Regions from separate parts of the Enterovirga sp. CN4-39 genome, predicted to be linked through region 2. Evidence: predicted binding sites of a transcription regulator. Region 2 holds the regulator's gene; each other region holds the start of a gene.
What was found. Region 2 encodes LexA, which represses DNA repair genes until DNA is damaged. Its sites were predicted from a motif close to TGTTCNNNNTGTGTTCNG; they were not measured.

Region 1 (2,262 bases), on a different contig from region 2:
CCGCGCGCGCCCCGAGGCCCGGCACCCGCAGCAGCATCTCGCGATCCGCCTTGTTCACGTCGACCGGAAAGCGCTCCCTATTCTTCAGCGCCCAAGCGAGCTTCGGGTCGACCTCGAGGTCGAGCATGCCGCCCTCGGTCGCGGAGGCGATCTCCTCGACCTCGAACTCGTAGTGCCGCAGCAGCCAGTCTGCCTGATACAGCCGGTTCTCGCGCTGCAGGGGAGGCGCCTTGGCCGGCAGCTTCGACGTCGTGTCCGGGATAGGGCTGAAGGCCGAGAAATAGACGCGCCGGAGCGCGTAGCGGTCATAAAGGTTAGCCGTGGTGCGCAGCACGTCCGCATCGCTCGCCGCGTCCGCCCCGACGATGAGTTGTGTCGATTGCCCGGCCGGCGAGAAGGAACGCTTCTCGGCCTTGGCTTCGTCGATGCGCTCGCGCATCTGGCCCATCGCGGCCTTGATGGTCCCGGCCTGCTTCTCGGGCGCGAAGCTTTTCAGGCCCTCGTCGGTCGGCAGCTCGAGATTGACCGAGAGCCTGTCCGCCCAGAGGCCGGCCTGCTCGATCAGCCAGGGGCTCGCCTCGGGAATGGTCTTGAGATGAATGTAGCCCCGATAGCCGTGCTGCTGCCGCAACGTCTTCGCGACCAGCACCAGCTGCTCCATCGTATAATCCGGCGAGCGGATGATGCCGGAGGAGAGGAACAGTCCCTCGATGTAGTTGCGCTTGTAGAAGGCGATCGTGATGTCCACGACCTCCTGCACGGAGAAGCGCGCCCGCTCCACGTTGGAGGAACGGCGGTTGATGCAATAGGCACAGTCGAACAGGCAGTAGTTCGTTAGCAGGATCTTCAGCAGAGACACGCACCGCCCGTCAGGCGTGTAGGAATGGCAGATCCCGATCTTGTTGGTGGACCCGATCCCGTCGCGCCCGGCCGAGCGCTTCGGCGCGCCCGAGGAGGCGCAGGAGGCGTCGTATTTCGCCGCATCGGCCAGGATGCGAAGTTTCCTCGTGAGCCGCTCGTCCATCGTACGTTCGCTGAATGTTCCCTCACTTAAGCGGGCCATCCAGGGGGAGCAAGCGTAGCGGGAGCCGCTATCAAGCGCTTGTGAACAAGCGTTACGCGCCACCCTTGTAAGTCCGCCTTGTCCGGATCTGGCATGATGCCGGTTGCGGTGGCAGGCGAGAGACCGGGCACCCTGAGGGACGCCAAGCCCGTGGGCGAGCGCGGGTCATCGCGTGCCGTTCCATCGGACCTGAACAGTCGCTTGGGCCGCGACGCGAAGCCCGCTTGTGCAAGGACGGGACAGGATGGACGCCATCGTAGTTGGGATCGGACCATGCTGGCCGAGTTGCCCGAGCTCGGTCGCCTTGACCGCCGCCAGATCGCGGCCCTTGCCGGCCTTGCTCCCTGGACCCGCCAGTCCGGTACCTGGAGGGGCCGGAGCTTCATTGGCGGCGGACGGGCCTCCGTGCGGGCTGTCCTCTTCACGGGAGCCATGGCAGCCGCCCGCTACAATCCGCACCTCAAGGCCTTCAGGGATAAGCTGGTTCAGGCCGGCAAGCCCAAGCTCGTCGCCCTCGTTGCCGTTGCCCGGAAGCTCCTCACCGTCCTTAACGCCACCCTTCGCGACAGGCAGCCATGGCAACAGCAAGACGCTTGATCGCGAACACAGTCGCTCTCCCCGGCGGGGAGAGGGTCGGACGCCGAAAGCGGCTGGGTGAGGGTTGTGCTGCGGCCGGATCGATCTCCTTGCCGCAACGGCAATACGGCCTCGCTTCATCCAACAAAGGTCCATCCCTCACCCCGGATGCTGCGCATCCGACCCTCTCCCACGCACGGGACCGTTGCAAAATCCTCCCATCGTGATTCTCTGCTGTGAGCGGGAGTTTCGGGATGTCGGCGAAGCGCACGGGTCAGATGAGCTTTGCGGATGCGCTTCTGCCGGATCGGGCGCGGCCGGGTCGGCTGGACCGGCTGTTGGCTTTGGTCGACTGGTCGGGGTTCGAGGCCCGTCTCGCCGGGTTTCGCGATCGGGGTCCCGGCCGTCCGGGTTACGAGCCGCTGGTGATGTTCAAGGCCCTACTGTTGCAGTCGCTGTATGGGCTGTCGGATGCGGGCCTGGAGGAGGCCTTGGCGAATCGGCTGTCGTTCCGCCGCTTTGTCGGCCTCGCCCTGGCCGACGGCGTGCCTGACCACGCGACGCTGTGCCGCTTCCGTCTTCGCCTGATCGAGGCAGGATGCCTGAAGGAGCTCTTCGCCGAA
Region 2 (2,262 bases):
GATCGGCACCACGCTCGTCGCGACGCTCGCCACGGCGCCCTTCTCGGGCTTCCACTTCCAGAACCTGCAGCCATACGGGCTGCTCGGGAACGCCGCCACTCTCCCGCTCGTGTCCTTCCTGGTCATGCCCTGCGCGGTTCTGGGCACGCTCGCCTACCCGTTCGGCCTGGACCGCCCGGTCTGGTGGGCGATGGGGGTTGGGGTCGAGGCGGTTCTCGGGCTGTCCGGATGGGTGGCGTCGCTCGGTGGCGCGAGCGTCACGGTCCCGGCTTTCGGCCATGGAGCGCTGATGCTGCTCGTCGTGGCGCTTCTCTGCGCCACCCTGTTCGTCTCGGGGCTCCGCTGGCTGGCCGTGGCGCCGGCCGCCCTCGGCCTTGTCGCCGCCTTCGGATCGGCGCGCCAGGACGTCTATGTCGCCCGGGACGGCTCGGGAGCCGCGATCCGCGGGCAGGACGGGCGGCTCGTAGTGGTCGGCCGCGTTCCCTCCTTCACGGCGGAGCAATGGCTCAAGGCGGACGGCGACGGGCGGAAGGGGACTGATCCTGCGATCCGCACGGGAGCGCGTTGCGACCCGATCGGCTGCACGGTTCTCCTCTCGGGTGGCCGATACGTCTCCTATCTTGAGGATCGACGCGGCTTCCGCGAGGATTGCCGGCGCGCGGCGATCGTGATCTCCCGCCTGACCTCTCCGGCCGGCTGCGCCGCCTCGATCGTCATCGACCGCGAGCATCTCGCCGGACATGGCGCCACGGCGATCCGGGCCACGGAGACCGGCTTCACGCTCGCGACGGCGCGGCGCCCGGACGAGACCCGGCCCTGGCTGCCCAAAGCCGTCGCCTTCCGAGCTGCAGCCCGAACGCCGAGCTCGGCCGCAAGCTCGTCCCGACCGCCTCCCGCCGACCCGCCGGAGGCAGCGGCGGAGCCGGATCTCCCGCCGGCAGAGGCGCCGGACGGCGATCCCGGCCCGTGATCAGTAGCGCCGGACGAGGCTGACGAGCTTGCCCTGGATCTTCACGCGGTCCGGTCCGAGGACGCGCGTCTCGTAGGCGGGATTCGCAGCCTCGAGCGCGATGGAGGAGCCGCGGCGGCGGAAGCGCTTCAGCGTCGCCTCGTCGTCGTCGATCAGGGCCACGATGATGTCGCCCGTATTCGCCGTGTCCTGGCGCTTGATCACGACGGTGTCGCCGTCGAGGATTCCCGCATCCACCATGGAATCGCCGCGGACCTCGAGCGCGTAATGCTCGCCGCCGCCCAGGAACTCGGGCGAGACGGTGATCGTGTGGGAGCTGTTCTGAATGGCGCTGATGGGCGTGCCGGCCGCAATCCGCCCCATGACGGGGATCTGCATCGCCCGGCTGTCCGACGCAGAGGCGGGGGCGGGAGGCGGGGTCGGTATGCCTCGCGGCTTGCCGAAGCCGCCCTCGACGACGCTCGGCGAGAATTTCGGCCGCGCCATCGGCTCGGGCAGCTTGATCACCTCCAGCGCCCGTGCCCGATTGGGCAGGCGGCGGATGAAGCCGCGCTCCTCGAGCGCCGTGATCAGCCGGTGGATGCCGGATTTCGACTTCAGGTCGAGCGCCTCCTTCATCTCGTCAAAGGATGGCGGCACGCCTGTCTCACGCAGGCGCTCGTGAATGAAGCGAAGCAGCTCGTTCTGCTTGCGGGTCAGCATCGTCACCTCCGCGCGGCGTTCCGACTCGCGCTCGAAACAAAGCAAGAACAAGTTAGCCGTTCCTGCTGTGTTCCACAAGCGTCGCTTTTCAGCCGATTTCGGCCGTTAACCGGGGCGCTTACCTCTGCGCGTCAGCCTCTGAACATGCGATTCGTCAACAGTCTCGGCGCCGGCCTCGTCCTAGCCCTGCTCTCCACCGGGGCGATGGCCCACCCCCATGTCTGGGTGAAGTCGAAGGCCACCATCCTCTACGACGCGACGGGGCGGATCACCGGCATCCGCCATGGCTGGACCTTCGACGAGGCCTATTCGGCCTATGCCGTCCAGGGCTTCGAGAAGGGGCCTGACGGCAAGCTCGCGCCCGACAAGATGAGCGAGCTCGCCAAGATCAACATGGAGGCGCTGGCCGAGCAGGGCTTCTTCACGAACGCCAAGGCGAATGGGAGCAAGCTCTCCTTCGGCGAGCCGGCGAACTACACGACCGCCTTCCAGGACAACGTGCTGACGCTGACCTTCGACCTGCCGCTGCGCAGCCCGGCCAAGGCGGACCGCGCCTTCACGCTGGAGGTCTACGACCCGACCTTCTTCGT
Region 3 (2,262 bases), on a different contig from region 2:
CGCGGGCCGCCGATCACCCGGTAGGGCAGGCCGAGCTGGACGAAGCGGTCCTCCAGCTCGCGCATCTGCGCCGAGATGCGGACGAGCACGGCGACCTGAGCCAGGCTCTCCTTGCGGGCCTGGATCGCCTCGATCTCCTCCGAGATGAGGCGCGCCTCCTCCTCCGAATCCCACGCGCCCGTGACCGTGACCTTGTCGCCCGGCTCGTCCTCCGTGTGGAGCGTCTTGCCGAGGCGGTCCTGGTTCTTGGCGATGAGCCCGGAGGCGGCCGCGAGGATGTGGCCTGTCGAGCGATAGTTGCGCTCCAGGCGGATCACGGTCGCGCCCGGAAAGTCGTGTTCGAAGCGCAGGATGTTGTCGACCTCGGCGCCGCGCCAGCCATAGATCGACTGGTCGTCGTCGCCGACGCAGCAGAGGTTCTTCCGCGCCTGCGCAAGCAGCCTCAGCCACAGATACTGCGCGACGTTCGTGTCCTGGTACTCGTCGACCAGGATGTAGCGGAAGCGCTGGTGATACTGGTCCAGCACGTCGGGGTTGTCGCGCCAGAGCCGCAGGCATTCGAGCAGGAGGTCGCCGAAATCGACGGCGTTCAGCGTCTTCAGCCGCTCCTGGTAGGCGGCGTAGAGGGACGCCCCGCGGCCGTTGGCGAAGGAGGCGGCCTCGCCGGGCTGCACCTCCTTCGGCTGCAATCCGCGGTTCTTCCAGCCGTCGATGAAGGAGGCGAGGGCGCGCGCCGGCCAGCGCTTCTCGTCGATCCCGTCCGCCGTGATCACCTGTTTCAGCAGCCGGAGCTGGTCGTCGACGCCGAGGATCGTGAAGTCGGAGCGCAGTCCGACGAGCTCGGCATGGCGGCGCAGGACCTTGGTGCCGATGGCGTGGAACGTGCCGAGCCAGGGCATGCCTTCGCCCGCCGGCCCGACCAGCGCCGCGATGCGCTCCTTCATCTCGCGCGCGGCCTTGTTGGTGAAGGTCACGGCGAGGATGTTCGAAGGCCACGCCTTCCCGGTCGCGATCAGGTGCGCGATGCGGGTCGTGAGCACGCGCGTCTTGCCGGTGCCGGCGCCGGCCAGCACGAGCACGGGACCTTCCGTGGCCTCCACGGCCTGGCGCTGCTCGGGGTTGAGGCCGCCGAGATATCCGCCGGGCCCGGCGGAGGGTGGCGCGACGGCAGCCCGGGCCCGCTCCGAGATGGAGGGACGGCGGGGCTCGTCCGATTGCGGCTCGACGAAGTCGGGCGCGGGGAGGGCGCTGGCGCGATTCATCGTCTCATCTCTGGATCAAATCGCGAACGCCGTCGAGGCGCGCAGGGTCGCGCCTGCGACCGTACCTGTGGGATTTCGCCGCGAACCCGTGCGGGCGAGGCGGGTTTAGCCCCATATAGGCACGAGGTCACCCGCTCAGGAGAGCATCATGAGAATGGCCATCATCGGTATGACGCTGGCAGCGGGTTTTGCCGGCGCGACCCCAGCCCTCGCGCAGATCGAGCGTCTGCCCGAGACGAGCCGCTCGGAGGCCCAGGCGGGCGCGATCAACCGCTCGCTGGATGCGCAGAGCCGCTCGCGCATTCAGACCCAGCAGAACCAGTTCGAGATCAACTCGCTGCGCAACGAGAGTTCGCGCGCGACCGCGCCGATCGTCGTCGCGCCGCCGATCGCGGTCCCGGTGCGCTGACGCGTCCCGCCGCGTTCTTGACCCCGGGTCGGCCGGCTCGCAAGATCGACGCGTTCAAGTGAGCCGGGTGTGGCTTCATGTCCGCGACTGCGAAAGCACGGCCGACCGATGACGTGATGTTCGTTCGCAAGGCGCCGTCGGCAGTTCTTCCCGAACTGACGATGGTCGTTCTCCTGCGACCGGCACACACGGACAGCGGGGTCATCAAGCCCGCGGGCTCCACCGGCGCGATCGTCGGCATTTGGGGCGACGGGCAAGCCTACGAGGTTGAATTCAGGGAGCCTCAGGGGGGCACTCGCGACCGTTCCCGCCGGCGATCTGCGTCCGGCCTGAGCGAGGTGGTCGAGCGGCCGCCCGAACTTGCAGTCAGCGCGACGAAGCTCCTTCGCTACCTTCTCGATCCCGATCACCCGGTGGGCGGGCCCAAGGCCGTCTTCTTTCTCGGTCAGGGCTTCGCGGTCTCCGATGCGCCCGCACTGGCGCGCGCTCTGATCGAGATCACGCCACGGGCGGGACCGTCACCCGGACCGAGACGCAGCACGGTTCGAAGTTCATCTTCGAAGGGCCCCTCACTACACCCTCTGGGAAGAG

Region 1: a site for LexA is predicted at 1,029-1,046, ahead of ACO2SS_RS14470 (putative DNA modification/repair radical SAM protein). Genes of this name have one in related genera too.
Region 3: a site for LexA is predicted at 1,274-1,291, ahead of ACO2SS_RS19330 (ATP-dependent helicase). Genes of this name have one in related genera too.

What each region holds. Positions count from the first base shown of each region.
Region 1 is NZ_JBMSEF010000008.1:40,076-42,337, reverse strand. It holds gene ACO2SS_RS14470 (putative DNA modification/repair radical SAM protein) at 1-1,024, opposite strand, end outside; partial or broken gene ACO2SS_RS14465 (transposase) at 1,331-1,660, shown strand; gene ACO2SS_RS14460 (IS5 family transposase) at 1,894-2,262, shown strand, end outside.
Region 2 is NZ_JBMSEF010000001.1:44,444-46,705, forward strand. It holds gene ACO2SS_RS00205 (ComEC/Rec2 family competence protein) at 1-970, shown strand, start outside; gene lexA (transcriptional repressor LexA) at 971-1,672, opposite strand; gene ACO2SS_RS00215 (DUF1007 family protein) at 1,817-2,262, shown strand, end outside.
Region 3 is NZ_JBMSEF010000012.1:135,468-137,729, reverse strand. It holds gene ACO2SS_RS19330 (ATP-dependent helicase) at 1-1,262, opposite strand, end outside; gene ACO2SS_RS19325 (hypothetical protein) at 1,411-1,671, shown strand; partial or broken gene ACO2SS_RS19320 (hypothetical protein) at 1,749-2,156, shown strand; gene ACO2SS_RS19315 (hypothetical protein) at 2,225-2,262, shown strand, end outside.